Regions from separate parts of the Photorhabdus sp. RM323S genome, predicted to be linked through region 1. Evidence: predicted binding sites of a transcription regulator. Region 1 holds the regulator's gene; each other region holds the start of a gene.
What was found. The regulator PurR, encoded in region 1, represses purine synthesis genes. The targets are predictions, from matches to a motif close to CANGCAAACGTTTGCNTG.
Positions count from the first base shown of each region.

Region 2: cvpA (colicin V production protein) is a predicted target of PurR. The motif match lies at 4,836-4,853, and genes of this name have one in related genera.
Region 3: purE (5-(carboxyamino)imidazole ribonucleotide mutase) is a predicted target of PurR. The motif match lies at 4,352-4,369, and genes of this name have one in related genera.

Region 1 covers NZ_JBHFKZ010000048.1:26,264-34,225, forward strand. Annotated here, with positions in the region: gene slyA (transcriptional regulator SlyA) at 1-90, opposite strand, end outside; gene ACGF7G_RS17120 (DUF1289 domain-containing protein) at 650-889, opposite strand; gene gloA (lactoylglutathione lyase) at 1,062-1,475, shown strand; gene rnt (ribonuclease T) at 1,475-2,131, shown strand; gene ACGF7G_RS17135 (Grx4 family monothiol glutaredoxin) at 2,246-2,593, opposite strand; partial or broken gene ACGF7G_RS17140 (hypothetical protein) at 2,744-2,866, shown strand; gene purR (HTH-type transcriptional repressor PurR) at 3,361-4,386, shown strand; gene punR (DNA-binding transcriptional activator PunR) at 4,393-5,301, opposite strand; gene punC (purine nucleoside transporter PunC) at 5,448-6,647, shown strand; gene cfa (cyclopropane fatty acyl phospholipid synthase) at 6,918-7,962, shown strand, end outside.
Region 2 covers NZ_JBHFKZ010000012.1:22,762-30,723, forward strand. Annotated here, with positions in the region: gene ACGF7G_RS07870 (hypothetical protein) at 1-296, shown strand, start outside; gene yfcG (GSH-dependent disulfide bond oxidoreductase) at 469-1,089, shown strand; gene ACGF7G_RS07880 (TIGR01777 family oxidoreductase) at 1,216-2,130, shown strand; gene ACGF7G_RS07885 (UbiX family flavin prenyltransferase) at 2,111-2,695, opposite strand; gene purF (amidophosphoribosyltransferase) at 2,743-4,260, opposite strand; gene cvpA (colicin V production protein) at 4,275-4,781, opposite strand; gene dedD (cell division protein DedD) at 4,984-5,661, opposite strand; gene folC (bifunctional tetrahydrofolate synthase/dihydrofolate synthase) at 5,651-6,952, opposite strand; gene accD (acetyl-CoA carboxylase, carboxyltransferase subunit beta) at 6,945-7,889, opposite strand.
Region 3 covers NZ_JBHFKZ010000011.1:86,907-94,868, reverse strand. Annotated here, with positions in the region: tRNA gene ACGF7G_RS07755 (tRNA-Arg) at 1-67, opposite strand, end outside; gene folD (bifunctional methylenetetrahydrofolate dehydrogenase/methenyltetrahydrofolate cyclohydrolase FolD) at 263-1,138, shown strand; gene ybcJ (ribosome-associated protein YbcJ) at 1,138-1,350, shown strand; gene cysS (cysteine--tRNA ligase) at 1,421-2,806, opposite strand; gene ppiB (peptidylprolyl isomerase B) at 3,076-3,570, shown strand; gene lpxH (UDP-2,3-diacylglucosamine diphosphatase) at 3,581-4,303, shown strand; gene purE (5-(carboxyamino)imidazole ribonucleotide mutase) at 4,452-4,982, shown strand; gene purK (5-(carboxyamino)imidazole ribonucleotide synthase) at 4,979-6,046, shown strand; gene ACGF7G_RS07715 (riboflavin synthase subunit alpha) at 6,149-6,772, opposite strand; gene ACGF7G_RS07710 (hypothetical protein) at 7,041-7,187, shown strand; gene serS (serine--tRNA ligase) at 7,383-7,962, opposite strand, start outside.

The sequences.
Region 1 (7,962 bases):
AGTTAATTCCAACGGCTTTAAACGATAGTCAATTAAAGCACGCCAAATACGGACTAACCGTGCCAGATCTGATCCCAATGTAGATTCCAATTGTCCCTCCTTAAATAACTAGCCTACTAAACATAACAGCCAAATTTTTCTAAACCAGGCTAATTAGCCTTAAAAAAATAGATATAACTTCTGTGTAATCACAGTAAACTCTTAGTAACTAACTAATTCAGGTAACTATAACCAAGAACAACTAAACTTAAATTCAATTTAGAACAAAACAATTAACATACAATATTTTTACCACAAAAACTATCAGAAATATGAATACAAACAAATAGAAACCAATAAATATCATTCAATACTTTATTCCAAGTACTATAAGGATAGCTGTCATCTAAATGCTAAGCTATCTATTTTTACATTAATGTTGTTTTTATTTTACATTTATCACACAATCAAACTAAAAATTCCATTTAAAACATGAAGTTATAAAAACACTTAAAATAAAAACCGTTAGCCATCCCGTTAAGCAATAAATAAAAAAATAACAAACAAAACACTGTAAATTATAGTAGAACATTTATAACTTCGCCAAAAATATAACCCTATATAAGTAAATCATTGAATTGTTAACTCTAATAACCTCAAAATTTTCTAATTAAAATAGTGATGGCTGCTCAGGTAGTTCTTCATCTGTCTGATTTTGTGCTCTCACTGAACGTAAATATCTTTGCCGGCACAATCTCAATACTTCACGCTTTTGCCCATCTGACATTTTCATCCAATTAAATCTTTCTTCTCGGCTGCGATAACATCCCAAACAAAAACCCCGCTCATTAGTCTGACAAATTCCTCGACAAGGACTAGGAATAGCAAAGAACTCTAGTTGCTCGACCATCACATCCCGTTCCCTATACAATTCATATACTATATTTAATTATAAACCCAGATGAGAATAAATTATAATTATGGATAAATTGAACTGTAACCGTAAGACACGTTATAGTTAGTGGTTTTTGTGCGACCTGCCGCACAAAAATACTGGTAAAACCATTAAATGAGAGGTAATTATGCGCTTACTCCATACCATGATCCGCGTTGGTGATCTGCAACGCTCCGTTGATTTTTATACTGAAGTATTAGGAATGCGCCTACTGCGCGTCAGTGAGAATACAGAATATAAGTACTCACTCGCCTTCGTTGGCTACACAGATGAAAGCGAAGGGGCGGTAATCGAGTTAACTTATAACTGGGGAGTTGACCATTATGCAATGGGAGATGCCTTTGGTCATATTGCATTAGGTGTCGATGATGTCGCAGCCACTTGCGAATCTATTCGCAAAGCAGGTGGTAACATTACCCGTGAAGCCGGCCCGGTAAAAGGTGGAACAACCATTATTGCTTTCGTTGAAGATCCAGACGGTTACAAAATTGAGCTTATTGAAAACAAAAATGCCAGTAACGCCCTGGGTAACTCAATCTGATGTCTGACAAAAAAGAGCCAAACGTCCTTAGTGGGCGTTTTCGAGGTTATTACCCTGTCGTTATTGATGTTGAAACTGGCGGCTTTAATGCCAAAACAGACGCGTTACTTGAAATTGCCGCCATCACACTGGAGATGGATGATCAAGGTTGGCTGGCACCCAGCGAATCACTTCATTTCCATATTGAGCCATTTGAGGGCGCAAATCTTGAACCAGCAGCCCTGGCGTTTACCGGCATCGATCCATCAAACCCGCTACGTGGAGCAGTAAGCGAGTATGAAGCTCTGCACGCTATTTTTAAAATGGTTCGTAAAGGGATAAAAAATAGTCATTGCAGTCGGGCCATTATCGTTGCGCACAATGCTAACTTTGATCATAGCTTTGTTATGGCTGCCGCAGAACGCGCCAGACTGAAACGGAATCCATTTCATCCCTTTGCGACTTTTGATACGGCGGCTTTAGGTGGCCTGGTATTAGGACAAACGATTTTAGCAAAAGCCTGCGCCACAGCCGGGATCCCATTCGATAATAATCAGGCTCACAGCGCCTTATATGATACTGAGCGTACCGCTGAATTATTCTGTGAAATGGTTAATCGCTGGAAACAACTTGGTGGCTGGCCCTTAGCGACAACAGAAGAAGAAAAAACCGGATAAACTTATAGCTAACTATAAGATTAATACAATCAAATTGAAATTTAAGCAATAACAAAAACCCCCATATATCAACATATGGGGAGATAGCATAATAGCCTGTCGCTAATTTAAAAATTACTCTGTCGCGTTTTCGTCCTGAGAGCGATATTTATCAGCGGCTTCTTTAATTAATGTTTGTAACTCACCACGCTGATACATCTCAATGATAATATCGCATCCACCTACCAACTCACCCTCGACCCAAAGCTGAGGAAAAGTTGGCCAATTAGCATATTTTGGCAATTCTGCACGAATATCTGGATTTTGCAAAATATCTACATAAGCAAAACGTTCACCACATGCAGATAAAGCCTGAACAGCCTGTGCAGAAAAGCCACAATTTGGTAATTTAGGGGAGCCTTTCATATACAGCAGAATCGGGTTCTCTTTAATTTGGCGCTCAATCTTATCAATAGTCGTCATTTTTATTTCCTTTAAACCAACAGTATGTTGATAACCAACATCGTCACAATCTTGGCCGAGAATACCATTTTCTTTCACCAATATGCATCCTGATATTTTTTTATCCTGGAACGGATGGTTTCTTTTTGACTGTTATTTATCGTAGAAGTTATTAAGATAACTAGCAAAAATAGCCACACTAAAGATGCATTAGAACCACATATCTCCGCCGAAACACTGGAATACCGCTATGGCAAACACCATAACACTTCTGCTGTAAACCTGAATAACCTGGGTTAATCACCATCAGTTTGCCTGATGACTATCCGAACTAACATTAAAAGGGCAGATAAGCCATTGACGCTGTCTGCCCGCTAACCTTTCAATATAAAAACCCAATTTTTACATCACCTAATCAATTCAAAACATCAGGCAAAGATCAAGCAAACAGCGGCAAAAATGGCAATCATCACCAACGTGCTCACCGCAGTAAATAAGCCAAGCTTCAAATCGGTATCCATCGCTCCCCCTCAGAGTAGAAGTCTATAACCACAAATACCATTCAGTTAACATAGTTAATTATCCTTACATTAAGGAAAAAACATAAAATAGTGACTACCCTGCATTTTATACCATTGATTATTGCTTTCACTTTTGAGCCAGATCAGACAAAATTCAGGATTTATCGCTAATTTATTGCCAGCGGATACCCTAATGTATAAAGATACTGGCAAACGATTAACAAAGAGTTTTAAATTTAGACCAAAAGGTCAGGAGTCTTTCATCTCATGGCAACGATCAAAGATGTGGCTAAGAACGCTGGCGTTTCAACCACTACTGTATCCCATGTTATTAATAAAACCCGTTTCGTCGCCGAAGATACCAAGGCTGCCGTTTGGGCTGCTATCAAAGAGCTGAGTTATTCACCCAGTGCCGTTGCCCGCAGTCTGAAAGTTAACCATACAAAATCGATCGGATTACTGGCCACGTCCAGCGAAGCTCCCTATTTTGCTGAAGTTATTGAATCCGTTGAAAACAGTTGTTATAGCAAAGGCTATACGCTAATTTTGTGTAACTCACACAATAACATTGATAAACAGAAAGCCTATCTGGCCATGTTGGCACAAAAACGGGTGGATGGATTGCTGGTGATGTGTTCAGAATACCCGGAACAGTTATTAGGAATGTTGGAAGATTATCGCAATATTCCCATGGTCGTCATGGATTGGGGACAAGCCAGAGGTGATTTCATTGATACTATTATTGATAACGCATTCCACGGCGGTTATCTGGCTGGTCGCTATCTTATTGAGCGTGGTCATCGTGATATTGGTGCGATCCCTGGTCCCCTGGCACGAAACACCGGTGGTGGCCGTCATCAGGGGTTCTTGAAAGCATTAAAAGAAGCCAGCATTCCAATCAGAGAAGAGTGGATTGTTCAGGGGGATTTTGAACCAGAATCGGGCTACAAAGCCATGCATCAAATTCTAAATCAAAAACAGCGTCCGACGGCGGTCTTCTGTGGTGGTGATGTTATGGCAATGGGGGCTATTTGTGCTGCTGATGAATTAGGATTACGCATCCCACAGGATATTTCTGTGATCGGTTACGATAATATACGCAACGCCCGTTATTTCTCTCCGGCATTGACAACTATCCATCAGCCAAAAGAACGTCTGGGACAAATGGCGTTTTCTATGTTGCTAGACAGAATAGTCAGTAAACGTGAAGATGCTCAAACTATTGAAGTACATCCACGTTTGGTTGAACGGCGTTCTGTCACCGATGGCCCATTTATCGACTATCGCCGTTAATCCTCCCTATTCATCCTGAAGCCATTCAGCATTAAGAGTTTCACTATCGCCGAGATAGCCAAGAAGCCAACTTAATGCCGGAGAATGGCTATTTTGCACCCATGTTAAACAACATGGGCTATCAGGCAAAGGCTGCTCTAATGCCAATGCTTCCAGTTTCTTCTGCCGGATCAGCGGCATTGCCCTATGCTTAGGCACCATCCCCACACATAACCCCTCATTCAGACAAGCCAGACCAGATTCCCAATCAGGGACCACCAGCCTGCGCTGATTATCCAAAGTCCAAGTGTCACGCTTCGGTAAATTGCGGGATGTATCTTCAAGACACAAACTTGAATAAGGTCGCATTTGATCATCAGTCAGTAGACCGGTCAGTTGAGTCAGAGCATGACCGGTGCTGACGACACACAGCCAAGACATAAATCCCATATCCCGAAAATTGAACCTTTCCCCTACCGGAGCGACACGGGTAGCACCAATTGCAACATCAACCCGACCATCCACCAGCGCGTCCCATACACCATTAAAGACTTCCTGATGAATAAACAGCTCTATATCAGGAAAATGGTGATAAAAATCAAGAATAAGTTGACGACTGCGTTCTGGTTTAACAACCCGGTCAATAGCAATGCTGAATTGTCCTCTCCAGCCATTTGCAACCTGCTGGCACTGATGACGAGTGTCATTCATTTTTTTGATAACAATGCGGGCCTCTTTGATAAAAATAGTGCCTGACTCTGTCAATTCCACATCCCGATGACGACGTTCAAACAACGGGACGGCAAGCCACTCCTCCAGTTGTCTTACGGTATAACTGATTGCCGAGGGGACACGGTGAAGTTCCGATGCAGCGGCACTAAAACTTCCCGTTCTGACAACTGCATCCACAACTTCAAGTGAATATTCTGACCACATAATTTTACCTTTCAGTTTTTTTCACAGCATTATCCAAATATTACCGTTTCACAAGTAAAAATCACGACATATAGAATATACACAAATTTTCTTATCTACCTACACAGCAAGTTGTTTCAATCATGACATCCAAAGAGAGTAATCAAATGAAAAACTCAAGTCAGTTCATGTTCTACCTTGCAGGCTTGAGTATGCTGGGTTATCTGGCTATTGATATGTATCTGCCAGCATTCGGTTCTATGCAACAAGAATTGGGCACATCGGCGGGAGCAATTAGTGCCAGTCTAAGTATCTTTCTTGCAGGTTTTGCCTTTGCTCAACTTTTGTGGGGACCTCTTTCAGATCGCTTTGGCAGAAAGCCTATTATCATCGCTGGGTTATCAATGTTTTCTGTTAGCTGTCTGGGTATGCTTTGGATAACAGATGCCACACAACTTTTAGTTTTGCGTTTTATCCAAGCCATAGGTGTTTGTTCAGCTGCGGTTTCATGGCAAGCATTAGTTATTGATCGTTATGACGCCAACCAGACTAAACGCGTTTTTGCCACACTCATGCCCCTGGTCGCACTTTCCCCTGCCCTGGCGCCTTTGATGGGTGCCTGGCTGTTACAACATGGCGGCTGGCGTATCATTTTCCTGGTATTACTGGCAATTACGTTATTACTGCTGCTGCCTACTCTGTTCCTGCAAGAAAACCGCAAAAAAAACAGTGAGACTGAAACGCAGAAAAGCCATGTATCTTTCCTTACGATACTAAAATCGCCGATGTTTAGTGGCAACGTCCTGATATTTGCATCATGTAGCGCTGGTTTTTTCGCCTGGCTAACAGGTTCACCTTTTATTCTCGCTAATATGGGCTATAGCCCAAACGATATCGGTTTGAGTTATGTACCACAAACATTAGCCTTTATGGCCGGTGGTTATGGATGCCGCAGTATTTTGACCAAAATAAGAAGTCAAATTGTTTTCCCTTATCTGTTGGTTGGCTATGCTGTCAGCATGATTGTGCTATATTTAATCGCAAAATTCAGCGAGCCGACCATGTTGACGATTCTGGTCCCTTTCTGCTTTATGGCCGCGATGAATGGTGCTTCATATCCCATTGCAGTCGCTAATGCTTTATCCACTTATCCACAAGACAGTGGAAAAGCAGCTGCATTGCAAAACACCCTCCAATTAGGGCTCTGTTTTATTGCCAGCCTGATTGTTTCAGCATTTATTAACAATCCGCTTATATCGACAACTACTGTCATGGCTTCTACCGTTATTCTGATGGCACTAGGATATTTTATACAGTGGAAAAAAAAAGCTGATCGCTGTATTCAAGCTGTTGAAAAACATTCCTGATATTAATCAAATCGTTACTTCAATAAAGACTGTTAATTATCAATTCATGACAGTCTTTATTTATTAATTGATGAAACAATTTTCCGCTTTTATACTCGTATAAGTTCCTTATTCTAAATAACCTGAATTTGAGGTTTTTAGGAGCAATAATTCCCATATTAAACTTATGGATTAGTGATTTTTAGGATTTCTCGCTTTTGCATTTTGCACTCTGCTTTGTTAGCTAAAACGAGATCCTCAATATTCCATCGCCCTAACATTGGAGAGTATATGAGTTCATCGCACATTGAAAACCAAAAAACCGTCACTAATTCCTGGCAGCGAATTGCCAATGAAATGCTACAAGAAGCAGGGGTTCAAATTAATGGTCACAATCCCTATGATATCCAAGTAAAAAACCCTGATTTCTATAAACGAGTTTTACAACAGGGTTCAATGGGATTAGGTGAAAGTTATATGGATGGCTGGTGGGATTGTGAACGGTTAGATATTTTCTTTTATCGCGTTTTACGTGCTGGATTAGAAAATAAAATTCCCAGTAGTTTCAAAGATACACTGAAAATCGCAATAACCCGCTTACGTAATTTACAAACACCAAAACGGTCATGGATTGTCGGTCATAAACATTATGATTTAGGCAATGATCTTTTTACCCGTATGCTTGACCCTCATATGCAATATTCCTGCGGATACTGGAAACAAGCTGAAACATTGGAACAGGCTCAACTTGATAAATTGAAGCTCGTCTGCGAGAAATTAGAACTCTCTCCCGGTATGACCTTGTTGGATATTGGGTGTGGTTGGGGAGGGTTATCACTTTATGCTGCGAAAAACTATGGTGTTTCCATAACCGGTGTAACCGTTTCAGCTGAACAACAGAAATATGCACAGCAACAATGTGAAAATCTGGACGTAAACATTATTCTGAAAGATTATCGGGATTTACATAAGCAATTTGATAGGATTGTTTCTGTTGGTATGTTTGAACACGTCGGCCCGAAGAATTATTCAACTTACTTCAACGTTGTTCAAAGAAACCTAAAACCTGATGGTTTATTCCTGCTGCACACCATTGGCTCCAACAAAAGTAAAGTCAGCGCTGACCCGTGGATCAGCAAATATATTTTTCCCAATGGCTGCGTACCTTCTATTGAGCAAATAGCACACACCAGCAAAAAACGTTTTGTTATGGAAGATTGGCATAATTTTGGTGCAGATTATGATCGCACACTGATGGCCTGGCATGAAAGATTTATTGCCTGTTGGCCGGAGATACAAAATAGCTATAGTCCAACATTTAAACGTATGTTTAGCT
Region 2 (7,962 bases), on a different contig from region 1:
CCCGATGGCTGGCAACCGGTTATCTGGTTGATGATAATCATCATTCTATGATTGAAGTTAATTTAGGGGCAGCTAACCACGGTTTAGAATCTCAATGGGGATTGAATCTCTATACCGAACCCTTCTCTTCTCCTATATATGCCAAGGGATTTAGCATATCCAGCCAGGAAATATTGGCAGAATTGGAAAATCGTGAAGATGTCCGTACAGATTACTCTACTTTCAATAAAGATCTGTACGGCGGAAGTCGGGCAGCGGTTAACGCAGATGGCAGTATAAGAGCGAATTCCAGATAACTATTCTTTTTGATTGATGACCGGGGGAGTTGTTGTCGGTTAAACTCACCCCCGGCAATACGGATGATCGCCAGCCAGTGCGGGAATTAGCAAAAAGTCTGAATTAGCTATTCTTGGATAGATCTAAGGTAATGTAATATGTAATACAATTTCATGTCCCACTGGAGGTTCTATGATCGACCTGTATTATGCCCCAACACCAAATGGTCACAAAATCACGCTTTTTCTTGAAGAAGCAGGCCTTCCTTACAATATTTACCGAATTGATATTGGTGCGGGAGATCAATTTAAACCTGAATTTCTTGCAATTTCTCCTAACAATAAAATTCCGGCTATTGTTGATCAGCAACCCGCTGATGGCGGTAAACCTGTCACCATTTTTGAATCCGGTGCCATTTTGACTTATCTGGCAGAAAAAACGGGTAAGTTACTCAGCAAAAATGTGCGTGAACGTATTCAAAGCCTGCAATGGCTGTTTTGGCAAATTGGTGGCTTTGGCCCAATGCTGGGACAAAATCACCATTTTAGTCACTTTGCGCCTGAGAAAGTCCCTTACGCGATTAATCGTTATCAAGAAGAAACAAAACGCTTGTATAAGGTTCTGAATACTCAATTGGAAAAAACACCCTATCTGGGTGGTCAGGAATACAGTATCGCTGATATCTCAACTTATCCGTGGGTTCGTGCCTATGAGCGTCAAAATATTGATCTGAGCGATTACCCGGCAGTGAAAAAATGGTTTGATACTATTAGCCAACGCCGCACTACCCAAATAGCCTACAGCAAAGCCTGATACCTGTTTGCGGGGTAACTATTTCCCCGCAAAACTTGATCCGGCTAACAGATAGTTGTATTTTAAATCATCAGCCTTGATATCCCTGCTATAGTTTCTATATGAACTTAGGTTATAGGAGTGGTTATGCATATTTTAATCACCGGAGGAACAGGCTTGATTGGTAGCCGTCTGGTTTGCCAGCTTCTTTCCCTATCCCATTCCATTACCATTCTGAGCCGCTCACCGCAAAAAGTGTACTCTCTGTTCAGTAAACAAGCTGAATGCTGGACCACTTTGAAAGATAAAACGGACCTCAATGATTTTGATGCCGTTATTAATCTTGCTGGCGAACCCATAGCAAATAAACCGTGGACTTCAGCGCAAAAAGAAAAGCTGTGCCAAAGCCGCTGGACACTAACAGAACAACTCAGCAAGTTAATTAATGCCAGTCAGACACCACCAGAAGTATTTATTTCCGGCTCTGCGGTGGGCTATTACGGCGATCAAAATCAGGCAGTTGTGACAGAACATGAGCCACCCAATGATGAATTTACTCATCAACTCTGTAAACGGTGGGAACAACTTGCGTTACAAGCTGCCAGTGATAAAACCCGTGTTTGTTTTTTGCGTACCGGCGTTGTATTGGCAAAAAACGGCGGAGCACTGAAAAAAATGTTACCACTTTTCCGTCTTGGGCTGGGTGGACCTATGGGTAGCGGAAAGCAGTATCTGCCCTGGATCCATATTGATGATATGGTGAATGCCATCTATTACCTGTTGATGACGCCCGGTTTGAGCGGTCCTTTTAATATCACCGCCCCTTATCCGGTACACAATGATCAGTTTGCCGCAACACTCGGAGAAGTATTGAACCGCCCTGCAATTATCCGCATACCGGCTTTTGTGCTGAAATTATTCATGGGAGAAGCTGCGGCACTGGTACTAGGAGGACAGCAGGCAATACCGCATAAACTGGAACAAGCAGGTTTTGGCTTCCGCTATTTTCAGCTAAAGGAAGCTTTTGAAGACCTGCTAAACACTAAATCTCAACACCTTTAGCGCCTTGCCAACGGGTAAACAGATCATGAGGTAGCTCGATATCAAACTGATCGAGCACCCGATTAACCGTTTGGTCAATAATATCCTGAATCTGTTCAGGCCGATGATAAAATGCAGGCACTGGCGGCATAATCACCGCACCTATTTCGGCCGCCTGAGTCATCAACCTGAGATGCCCTAAATGCAATGGCGTTTCTCTCACACCAAGCACCAACTTACGGCCTTCTTTCAATACAACATCTGCCGCTCTGGTCACTAATCCATCGGTATAGCTGTGAACAATCCCTGAAAGGGTTTTCATTGAACATGGCAAAACGACCATACCCGAAGTTTTGAACGAACCGGAAGAGATAGCAGCGGCTATATCTCTGTTGTCATACACAACATCAGCCAGCGCCTGCACATCCCGTAAACTATAATCTGTTTCAAGCGCCAGTGTCTGGCGAGCGGACTGACTGATGACCAGATGTGTTTCTACGCCTTCAACTGGCTGTAAAACTTGCAGTAGCCTGACGCCATAAACAGCCCCACTTGCCCCTGTAAGCCCCACGATCAATCTTTTCATTTTTTCCTCGAGCTGACACTGGACAGCGATTTTAAATCCGAAGGTCATCAACCTTCATTATAGATATCCAGATCTTCGATTTCGTTCTGATTATTCAATGTCATTTCATCATCTTTACGCAGATTTTCCAGATAATAGAGATAAGTCTGGTCAATGTCTTTGGTAACATAAATGCCATTGAATACTGAACATTCAAACTCTTCAATATCCGGGTTTTCTTCACGAACGGCATCAATCAGATCTGTCAAATCCTGGAATATCAACGCATCTGCACCAATGAGCTGGCGAATTTCATCAACTTCACGTCCATGAGCGATCAATTCATTTGCATTTGGCATATCAATGCCATAAACATTTGGGAAACGCACTTCCGGGGCCGCTGAAGCAAAATAAACCCTCTTCGCTCCCGCTTCACGAGCCATTTCAACAATTTGTTCTGATGTTGTACCGCGAACAATAGAATCATCCACCAGCAGCACATTTTTATCGCGGAACTCGGCACGATTGGCATTCAGTTTACGGCGGACTGATTTTCGGCGCTCCTGTTGACCCGGCATAATAAATGTCCGGCCAACATAACGGTTTTTCACAAACCCCTGACGGTAGGGTTTACCCAGTATACGGGCAATTTCCAGAGCAATATCGCAGGAAGTTTCAGGAATAGGAATAACCACATCAATATGCAGATCTTCCCACTCATGGGCAATTTTCGTCCCCAGCTTATGCCCCATCCGCACACGGGCGTTATAAACCGAAACTTTATCAATAAAGGAGTCTGGACGGGCAAAATAGACAAATTCAAACAAACAAGGAGTCAAAGAAGGATTTTCAGCGCACTGGCGGGTAAATAACTGGCCCTTCTCAGTGATATAAACCGCTTCACCCGATGCAACATCTCGCAGGAATTCAAAACCCAACGTATCCAATGCAACACTTTCAGAAGCGACCATATATTCATTACGGCCATCATTCAGAGTACGCTTGCCTAACACCAACGGACGAATGCCGTGCGGATCACGGAAAGCAACTAACCCATGACCGATAATCATCGCAATACAGGCATAAGCGCCACGAACCTGTTTATGCATTGCCGCTATCGCAGCAAAAATATTGTCAGGTTCCAACGGATAATACTGGAAACGATCCAATTCATTAGCAAAAACATTGAGCAAAATCTCGGAATCTGACGTGGTATTCACATGGCGACGGGCATTTTCAAACAACATTCTTTTTAATTCATGCGCATTCGTCAAATTACCATTGTGTGTCAATGTAATACCAAATGGAGAGTTAACATAAAACGGCTGGGCTTCCGATGCACTGGAGCTGCCCGCCGTCGGATAGCGAACATGACCAATCCCAATCGTTCCCTGTAAACGTAGCATATGCCGGGTTTCAAACACATCTCTCACTAAGCCGTTGGCTTTGCGTAAACGAAACCCATTGTTACCATCAATAGTAGCAATGCCAGCAGCATCTTGCCCACGGTGCTGAAGCACCGTCAACGCATCATAAATCGACTGGTTAACCGGTGTAAAACCGACGATACCAACAATACCGCACATGTAGTTTTTCCTCATCAGCCAAGCGGAGAGGTATATTTCTCCGGCAGGAAACTTGACGCATTTTGCAGGTAGTCAAAGAACCACCTGATGATATGACTGAATTGTGGGATCAATTGTGATTGCTTCCAGTCATCACTTTGCGGCAATGGTGTGAATGTATCCAGAAAAAACAGAATAGCAGCGACAATCAGCACACCACGCAATGCCCCAAAGCAGACCCCAAGTACCCGATCAGTACCAGACAATCCAGTCCGTTGCACAAGAGAACCTATCACATAGTTCACCACGGAACCGACAATCAAAGTCGCAATAAATAGAAGCGCAATGGCGATTCCGTTACGCACCAGTTCATCTTCAAAACGGGTAAAATAGACCGCTAAGTAAGAGTAGAAGTGGCTTGCTACAAAGAAAGCACATCCCCAGGTGACCAGTGACAACGCCTCACGAATAAACCCACGAATCAGGCTAACCAATGCCGAGAAGCCAATAATGGCAATAATAACGTAATCAATCCAAACCATGTTTTAATTCCAAAATAGACGCTCGGCATCCGTTTCAGGCGCATTCTAACAGAAAACGAAAACGTTTGCGTAGCAGATTTCCTATTCTACTGAAAATAGTTAGCGGCGATATAGGAAACTCATTATCGCCGCGGTCACTTAATATTTACTACTTAATTTCATCACAATTATCCTATTCGTCACATAGGCATCGTCAGCTTTATTACGGTCTATAGCTTCTTACTTGCCCTTGTAATCCTGTCAGATTTTTCAGTTCTGATAACGCCGAGTCGAGTTGTTGTTTAGAAACATTCGGACCGACATATATTCGGGTTAACTGCCCATTCACCGGAGATGAAGGTACCGTATAGACCTGATAACCCGACAACCGCAGTCTGGCAACGATTTCATCCACCTTTCCAGCGTTTTTCAAAGCACCCAGTTGTACGATATATGCTTGCCCTTGCGGCGCTTTTTCAACGGATTTAATTTCAGGCTTCGGCCCCGGTTTAATCTCTGGTTTAGTCGGTACTGGCTGCTTAACGTCCAGTTTTTGTTCAGGCTTAATCTGTGGTTGAAGTTTGACTTCTGGCTGAACAGCAGGAGGCGTTATCGGTGCGGGTGACGACGGAACTGTCATCAAGGGTATTTCCGGCTGCTCCAGTGTTTCCGGCAGCAATGCCTCTGTCTCATCTTCCAGAGGCATTGATAATATTGGCGAATTAAGGAGAGGAATAGATTCAATTTCTTGCTCATCCCCAGGCTTCGGAACCAGGGGAATTGATGCAAACTTATCTTCGTTATATTTCTTGTTGCCATCCAACAATGCTGGCAGCACAATAACACCCAGTGCGACCAATACAATTGTGCCGACCAAACGATTTTGAAATTTACTTGCCACTTCGCTTCTCCCTGTCCAGAGCCTCCATGACATGCGCCACTGTGTGGAATGAACCACAAACGACAACAATATCTTGGTCATCAGCATCTGCCATTGCCTGATACCAGGCACTTTCCACATCAGTAAATACCCGTGGCTGTTTAAGATGCTCAACCAATGCCTGTGCATCTGCACCACGCAGTTCAGTCAACGGAGCGCAATACCACTCATTAATTTGCTGTGACAGGCAAGCCAGTGTGCCGGCAATATCTTTATCACCAAGCATACCCACTACACCAAGAATTTTGCTGCCCGGTTGACGGGGCAACAGGGCTAATTTCTGTACCAGATAAGCCGCTGCATGTGGGTTATGCGCCACGTCCAGGATCAACAATGGCTTTTTTTCATGAATTATTTGGAAACGCCCAGGCAGCTGCGCATTTTTCAGCCCCTGATGGATAGCATTTTCATTAATAGCCTGACCAACTTTACCACCTTGTCGTAACAGGCAACAAATAACACCCATTGCGGTTGCGGCATTCATCAGAGGAACATTTGGCAAAGGCAGATTACTAAATAGCATATCATCAGATTGCCAGTACCAATCTTTCCCCTGTTGAGAAAAGCGCCAGTCAATACCACAGCGGAACAACCTGGCCCCTAATTCATCCGCGACTTCCGCAATAGAAGATGGCATATCCGGTTCACCAACCACGGCAAAACGATCTTTGCGGAAAATACCCGCTTTCTCACGACCAATATGTTCGCGATCAGCTCCTAACCAGTCAATGTGATCGAGTGCAATACTGGTAACGGCTGCAATATCGGCATCCACAATATTAGTCGCATCCAGCCGCCCACCTAAGCCAACTTCTAAGATGACCACATCCAAGCCAGCTTGTTTAAACAATTGCAGAGCCGCTAATGTGCCATATTCAAAATAAGTCAGTGAAATACCACCACGACGGGATTCAATGTCCGCAAATACACGACAGAATTCCTGTTCAGGTAACTCTTTACCCTGAATACGAACTCTTTCAGTATAACGTACAAGATGCGGAGAGCTGTAAACACCCACTCTCAGCCCAGCCGCCAGCAGAACAGATTCGATAGTGCAACAGGTGGTGCCTTTACCATTAGTGCCGGATACAGTTATCACCTTAGGTGCAGGATTAACCAGATCCAAGGTTCGAGCGAGTTTACCTACACGCTCAAGCCCCATATCAATGGCTTTAGTATGCAGGTTTTCAAGGTAGGAAAGCCACGTCGTCAGTGACGACGTGGCTTGAAGAATTTGTAAAGTATCAGACATCTTCTTTATTGGTATTTATTTGAATATCCGCCTCAACATCAGCGGGTTCTGCCACAAATTCAGCAACAACGGGTTTAGTACCGGGCTGCGGCTGATGAGTCAGTTTAGCAAGCAAACTGGCAAGTGTGTCTCGTATTTCAGGACGACGAACAATCATGTCAATCGCCCCCTTTTCCAGCAAAAACTCACTGCGTTGGAAACCTGGCGGCAATTTCTCGCGTACTGTCTGCTCAATAACACGTGGACCGGCAAAACCAATCAATGCCTTCGGTTCAGCAATATTGATATCACCTAACATTGCCAAACTCGCTGAAACACCGCCCATTGTCGGGTCAGTCATCACAGAGATATAAGGCAAACCCCGTTCCTGCATTTTTGCCAAAGCAGCACTGGTTTTCGCCATCTGCATCAGTGACATCAGCGCTTCTTGCATACGGGCACCGCCACTGGAAGAAAAACAGACCAGAGGACAATTGTCTTCCAGTGCCTGTTCTACCGCGCGAACAAAACGGGCACCAACAACCGAAGCCATTGAGCCACCCATAAACGCAAATTCAAAAGCAGCAACAACAACCGGCATACCACTCAACGTGCCTTTCATCACGATCAGTGCATCTTTCTCTTCAGTTTGCTTTTGTGCTGCCGATATACGGTCTTTATACTTTTTAGAATCACGGAATTTCAGAATATCTTTTGGCTCTAACTCCTCCCCTAATTCAGTTTTCATCCCTTCATCAAGAAGAGTCTCCAACCGGGTACGCGCCGAAATACGCATGTGATGATCACATTTAGGGCAAACCTCAAGATTGCGCTCTAACTCAGCACGGTAGAGCACCTGACTGCAACTATCACATTTAGTCCAAACTCCCTCTGGGATATTTGCCTTACGAGTTTGGGTAATGTTGCTTTTATTAAGAATTTTTTCAATCCAGCTCATTGAATGATCTTTCCGTCTGAATCTGGCTTATGCCAGTTTTGTTATGTGTGCCATTAAACCACAATGCTATTAC
Region 3 (7,962 bases), on a different contig from region 1:
TACAGGATTCGAACCTGTGACCTACGGCTTAGAAGGCCGTTGCTCTATCCAGCTGAGCTAAGGGCGCATCTTGGGAGATGAGCTGCATCAGTAATGCTCTGATGCGGGGTGAGATTATACGGGGACAAACCCTTGAGTCAATGGCTTTTCTGCTTATAAATCTCCATCTGTCTATTTTCTGATTATCAATAAAACTGACAGCACGCTCATGTTCTGACAAAATAGGCGTATCCCAATGTTTGATTTATGGATTTATTAGTACATGCCAGCAAAAATTATTGACGGGAAAACGATTGCGCAGACAATCAGAAGGGAAGTCACTGAACGTGTTCAACAACGTGTCGCAGCGGGAAAACGTGCTCCCGGTCTTGCCGTTGTTTTAGTCGGGGAAAACCCCGCTTCTCAGATTTATGTCGCAAGCAAACGCCGTGCCTGTGAAGAAGTCGGGTTTGTCTCCCGTTCTTATGATCTGCCAGATACTACCAGTGAAGCAGAGTTACTGAACCTTATCGATCAACTCAATAATGATTCAGAAATTGATGGAATTCTGGTGCAACTCCCTTTACCTGCCGGTATCGATAATGTCAAAGTTCTGGAGCGTATCCAACCCGATAAGGATGTTGATGGCTTCCACCCCTATAATATTGGTCGTCTGTGTCAACGTGCTCCCAAGCTGCGCCCCTGTACTCCGCGCGGGATCGCAACGTTGCTTGAACGCTGCGAAATCAATACTTATGGTCTGAATGCCGTCATTATCGGCGCTTCAAATATTGTTGGTCGTCCAATGAGTCTGGAACTGCTACTGGCTGGCTGTACCACCACGGTGACTCATCGTTTTACCAAAGATTTACGCCACCATGTGGAACATGCGGATCTGCTGATTGTGGCTGTCGGTAAACCAAACTTTATCCCCGGTGAATGGATTAAACCAGGCGCTATCGTTATTGATGTAGGTATTAACCGTCTGGAAGACGGTAAGGTCATTGGGGATGTTGATTTTGAAACTGCATCAGAGCGGGCAAGCTGGATTTCGCCTGTTCCAGGGGGTGTTGGTCCAATGACAGTAGCCACGCTTATCCAAAATACCTTGCAAGCCTGCGAGGAATACCACAACGTGGAAAAAACTGAAGGTTGTTAATGGAAATTTTTCATTTAGAAGGCCATCCTCATGTGGAGCTGTGTGCTCTGCTGAAGTTTCAAGGATGGAGTGAAAGCGGTGCAGCCGCCAAAGCAGTTATTGCTGAAGGTCTGATTGAAGTCAATGGTCAGACAGAAACGCGCAAACGCTGCAAAATTATTGCCGGACAAGTTGTTACCTTCAACGGTGACTCTGTTTGCATCAAAGAATAACTAAAATAGGCTCCCCCCAAAAGGGAGCCTATTTTATAAAGTCAGTTCAGTGACTCAAAATATATCTAGCTTACTTACGACGCCAACTCGTTCCCTGCGGGCCGTCTTCCAGCTCAATTCCTATTTCATTCAACTGATTACGGGCAGAATCTGCCAACGCCCAATCTTTGTTTTTACGGGCATCATTACGCTGCTTAATCAGAGCTTCAATTTTGGTAATTTCTTCATCATCATCTTGAACGCCACTATGCAGAAATTGTTCCGGCTCTTGTTCCAACAAGCCTAAAATGCCTGCCAGTTTACGTAACTCAGCCGCCAGGCCATTCGCCGCAACCATATTTTCTGATTTCAATCGGTTGATTTCACGCGCTATATCAAACAAAACCGAATAAGCCTCTGGCGTATTGAAATCATCATTCATTGCTTCATTGAAACGTACTTCAAACACTTCACCCCCTGCCGGTTGTACAGAAGCATCCGTGCCACGCAGAGAAGTATATAGACGTTCAAGCGCAGTGCGCGCCTGTTTCAGGTTCTCTTCAGTGTAGTTAAGCTGGCTGCGATAATGGCCTGACAGCAGGAAGTAACGTACCGTCTCTGCATCGTAATATTCCAGTACGTCACGGATAGTAAAGAAGTTGTTCAGCGATTTGGACATCTTCTCTTTATCCACCATCACCATTCCAGAGTGCATCCAATAATTCACATACGGGCCATCATGGGCACAGGTAGACTGAGCAATTTCATTTTCATGATGCGGAAACATTAGATCAGCACCGCCACCATGGATATCAAAATGATTGCCCAACTGTTTGTTGTTCATGGCAGAACATTCAATATGCCAGCCAGGACGACCAGCTCCCCACGGCGATTCCCAGCTTGGTTCACCCGGCTTAGACATTTTCCACAATACGAAATCCATTGGGTTACGCTTGACATCGGCCACTTCTACTCGTGCACCTGCCTGTAACTGGCTGAGATCCTGACGGGAAAGTGATCCGTAATCCGGATCACTTTCGACGGAAAACATGACATCACCATTATCTGCCACGTAAGCATAATCACGCTTTATCAACGATTCTGTCAGTTCAATAATCTCTGGGATATGACGCGTCGCGCGTGGCTCCAAGTCAGGACGTAAAATATTCAACGTATCAAAATCCTTATGCATTTCTGCCAGCATACGGCTGGTCAGATCATCACAACTTTCATGGTTTTCCGCTGCACGTTTAATGATTTTGTCATCAACATCGGTCACATTGCGCACGTAGGTCAAATCGTATCCCAGATAACGCAGGTAACGGGCAACCACATCAAAGGAAACAAATGTTCTGCCGTGACCAATATGGCACAGGTCATAAATCGTGATACCACACACGTACATCCCTACTTTCCCTGGATGGATTGGCTTAAATTCTTCTTTCTGACGACTGAGGGTATTGAAAATTTTTAGCATCGGGATTTTCCGTAAATTCACTGTACGTGTGATTAAAAATAACGAATTGATAATTCTGGATTTATGCCCTTATCTCATAAATAAATACTCGATATGGCATAGTCCAATAAGATATTGAAACCTGATATTAAGCGCTTTGCAAGGTTGGCGGTCAATATAGCTTACTGAAATTAATAGGTACTGACTCATTATGGTAGATGTGATATAAAAGCCGCCTGGTCCAAATGCCCTAAACCGGGTTAATCAAAACTATTATTAGGATTTCAATTATGGTGACTTTCCATACCAATTTTGGCGATATCGTAATTAATACTTTCGCCGACAAAGCTCCTGTAACTGTTGAAAATTTCTTGAACTACTGCCGCAATAGCTTCTACGATAACACTATCTTCCACCGTGTTATTAACGGTTTCATGATTCAAGGTGGTGGGTTTGAACCTGGTATGAAACAAAAATCGACTGACGAGGCTATCAAAAACGAAGCCAATAACGGTCTGAAAAACAACCGTGGTACTCTGGCTATGGCACGTACCAATGATCCACATTCAGCAACTGCACAGTTTTTCATCAATGTCGTTGATAATGATTTCCTGAACTTCCGTTCTGAACGCCCTGATGGCTGGGGTTACTGTGTATTTGCAGAAGTAGTCGATGGTATGGATGTTGTTGATAAAATCAAAGGCGTATCTACCGGCCGCAGCGGTATGCACCAAGACGTACCACGCGAAGACGTTATCATTGAGAAAGTGACTGTCAGCGAGTAATTCACCACGTATGTGCACACTTTTTATCGCAGATTTACATCTCAGCGAACACGAGCCGGCAATCACTGCCGGTTTTCTGCGTTTTCTGCGTGAGGATGCTAGTCAGGCGGATAGTCTCTATATTCTTGGTGATCTGTTCGATTACTGGATTGGTGATGATGATGATAATCCTCTTCACAGTGAAATTGCCGTTGCATTAAAAACACTGAAACAACAAGGTGTTACCTGTTATTTTATTCATGGCAACCGTGATTTTCTAATCGGTTCCCGCTTTGCTAAAGAAAGTGGGATCATATTGCTACCACAAGAAAAGGTATTGGAACTGTATGGTAAGCGGGTGCTTATCCTACACGGAGATACTTTGTGTACTGATGACAAAGGTTATCAGCAATATCGTAAACGGGTTCATACCCCGTGGATCCAGCGCCTGTTTTTATTATTACCCCTGTTTATCCGTCAGAAAATCGCCGAAAAAATGCGGGCAAACAGCCAATCTATCAACAGCAGAAAATCCGAAGCAATTATGGATGTCAACCAGCAAGCCGTTATTGATGTTGTTGAGCAGTATCAAGCTGACTGGATGATTCATGGACATACTCACCGCCCAGCTGTACATAAAACTCTTCTGCATAACAAAATCGTCTACCGTGGTGTACTTGGTGCATGGCACCATCAAGGTTCAATGTTCAAAGTCACAGACAAATCAATCGATCTTATCTTTTTCCTATTCTGATCGATGGGAGAACACTCACATCCAGGTAGTACAATCAAAGCATAAAGCAACGCAATCGTTTTCCTTAGCTTGCGACCATGATATGATCCGCGGTCTTAAAGCGCTATTTTCGTTCTGGTGGACGTTAAAACACAGGAGCATTTGATTTATGATTGCCCGGCCTGATTCAGCAGGAACAACTCAACACAACGCCAAAATTGCAATCGTCATGGGGTCCAAAAGCGACTGGGCTACTATGCAGCACGCGGCAGATATTCTCACCGCCCTTGATGTCCCCTTTCATGTTGAAATTGTTTCTGCCCACCGTACACCAGATAAACTATTCAGTTTTGCCGAACAAGCTGAACAAAATGGTTTTGATGTCATTATCGCTGGCGCAGGTGGTGCAGCCCATTTACCCGGAATGCTGGCAGCTAAAACGCTGGTCCCGGTTCTGGGCGTACCCGTACAAAGTGCAGCACTTAATGGTGTAGACAGCCTCTACTCAATCGTACAGATGCCAAAAGGTATTCCCGTCGGCACACTAGCGATTGGAAAAGCAGGCGCGGCAAATGCAGCCTTGCTGGCAACACAGATTCTGGCTCGTCATGATAAAGATTTACTGAAACGCCTTACCTACTGGCGTGAAACACAAACTCAGGATGTACTCGATAATCCCGATCCACGGGAGGAAGCATGAAGCCAGTTTGTGTATTAGGTAACGGTCAGCTCGGCCGGATGTTACGTCAGGCAGGTGAGCCTTTAGGTATCACGGTTTATCCGGTTGGCCTGGATGCAGAACCCGAAGCTGTTCCTTACCAAAATAGTGTTATCACCGCCGAAATTGAGCGCTGGCCGGAAACTGCCCTTACCCAGGAACTCGCCCGCCATAAGGCTTTCGCTAATCGGGATATTTTTCCCCGCCTGGCAGATCGTCTGCCACAAAAGCAATTAATAGATAGTCTTGGGCTCGCAACTGCTCCGTGGCAATTACTGTCTGATATCCGCCAATGGCCGCAGCTATTCGCAGAACTCGGTAACTTCGTTATCGTTAAACGCCGTATCGGCGGTTATGATGGCCGCGGGCAATGGCGCATCCGCCCCGGAGATGAAACAGCGTTACCAACCGATATTTATGGTGAATGTATTGCCGAACAAGCGATTCCTTTCTCTGGTGAAGTTTCATTGGTCGGTGCACGCAATGAAAGAGGTGATTGTGTGTTCTATCCATTGACTCACAATCTGCATCAAGATGGTATCTTGCGGGCCAGTATTGCCTTTCCTCAGGAAAACTGCCATTTACAACAGCAGGCTCAGAACATGTTGTCAGCCATTATGCATAAGTTGAAATATGTCGGCGTAATGGCAATGGAGTGTTTTATCGTCGATGATCATTTACTGATTAATGAACTGGCACCACGGGTTCATAACAGTGGTCACTGGACTCAGAACGGCGCTTCCATCAGCCAGTTCGAATTACATCTCCGCGCTATTCTGGATTTACCTATGCCTCAACCAGAAGTTACCGCACCATCAGTCATGGTCAATTTGATCGGTACAGATGTAAATAATCAATGGCTCAGTTTGCCATTAGTACACTTGCATTGGTATGAGAAAGAAGTTCGTCCAGCGCGTAAAGTCGGTCACCTTAATCTTTCTCATTCAGATAAAAACGAATTAAAAGATACGTTGCGAAAACTAATCCCAATGCTGCCATCTGAATATCAGAGTGGTCTGGAGTGGATACAAGAAAAATTAAATTAGCTGTTTATCAGCTAATAGCCCGGAGTTAAATGTGGAAGCGGAAATAAAATAGTTTACCGCTCCACATTCCCACTCGTTCCGAATTATTTCATATTCCTTTGATTATTGTGTTAATTTATTAGCATTAATCGCTCTGGCTAGCGTATCTACAATAGCTCTCGTTGTTTGATCTATTTCATAATTCAGTAAATCGCCAATTTTAATATCACTAAGATTAGTTGCTCTTAATGTTTCCGGAATTAAATTCAATTCTATGGTTTTATTTTCTTCATTTATGCCATTTATTGTTAAACTACAACCATGAAGACCGATAAAACCTTTATGGAAAAAATATTTGATATTATTTTCAGGAATGCTAATAATTAATCGATAGGTTTCTCCAGTTTCGATAAAATCAACGACTTTTGCTACGCCTTCAATATGCCCATACAGACTATGCCCACCATTTTCTTTATGTATTTGATGTGATCTTTCAATATTAACTTTATCTCCCATGCCTAAAAATTTTAATGTGGTCACGTCAGCAGTAAAATCTGAAATATCAAAAGAAACAATATCATTTTTAAATTGTGTCACAGTCAAGCATGTGCCATTAATAGCGACACTCGCACCCACAGAAACATCGTCAAAGAAATGGTTAATATTACTTATGGTCAATGTGCTAAATCCATTTCTTTTATCAAGAGATAATACGGTTTCTTTTCCTTGCACAATTCCAGTATACATAATTACCCCATTTTATTAAATAAAAAAACCATTGAATAATAACTTTTATGTTATCTTGAAATATATTTCTGGTAAAGAGTTATTAATGGTGTTTTCACGACTTATTTTATCAATTTTTTATATATTTATTAGTCGAGTCTGCCCTATACATCATTTGTCAGAAATTTATCATGCAGGATTGCGAATTGACGAAATTCAATCTGAAATCCATCCATATTTACAGGAATTAGAGTTGATTGATTTTTGTAAGATGAATAGGATATCAATAATGGCACATACACCATTTGCTCAAGGAAGAGTTTTCATTGATGAGCGAATTAAAGAATTGTCTCTTATCTATAAAACGAATGAGGCTGGAATTGTTCTGTCCTGGTTTCATAACAATGGTATTATTCCTATTTTTAGCTCTAATTAAGATATTCATTTAAGAGAAAATTTTATGAATCATGCTATTAAGAATAACTCATTGAATAGTTACGATATTAACTATCTAAACTTAGATCTCAGATTGTGTAACGAAAAATCTGGGACTGAGTTTAAAAAATTACCGCAGGATATTCATATTGATTTCCTACGGCATAAATGGTTTTTTTATGCGAGGTAGATTAATTTATAAATACTCGCTATTTATATACTTTAGTAATACTTTAGGAATTTGAATTTGACCATTTTCTAGTTGGTTTTGCTCCAATATAGGTATAATGGCACGAGTCGTTATTCCGGTTGCATTCAAAGTATGGGGAAATGTTATATTTCCGTCACAATTTTTGTAGCGTATTTTCAAGCGTCGGGCTTGATAATCAGTACAGTTGCTACAACTTGTTAGCTCCCCCCATCCCCAACTATCTGAGCCACCTCTACCTAACATCCAAGCTTCCAGATCATATTTTTTGTATGCAGGAGCGCCTAAGTCTCCAGAGCATATTTTTATGACTCTAAAATACAAACCAAGCTGTTTAAAAATCTCAATTTCAAATTCAAGAAGTTGCTCTAACATGGCTGAAGATGTCTCTGGTTCGACGATGCTTACGAGCTCTACTTTGTGAAACATTTTATTTCTATATAGGCCAGCATCTCTTCGGCCACTTGCACCTTCACGTCTAAAACAAGGGGACAGAGCGGTCATACGAATAGGTAATATTGATTCTGGCAGTATACAATCTGAGAATTGTCCAATCAGGGGGATCTCT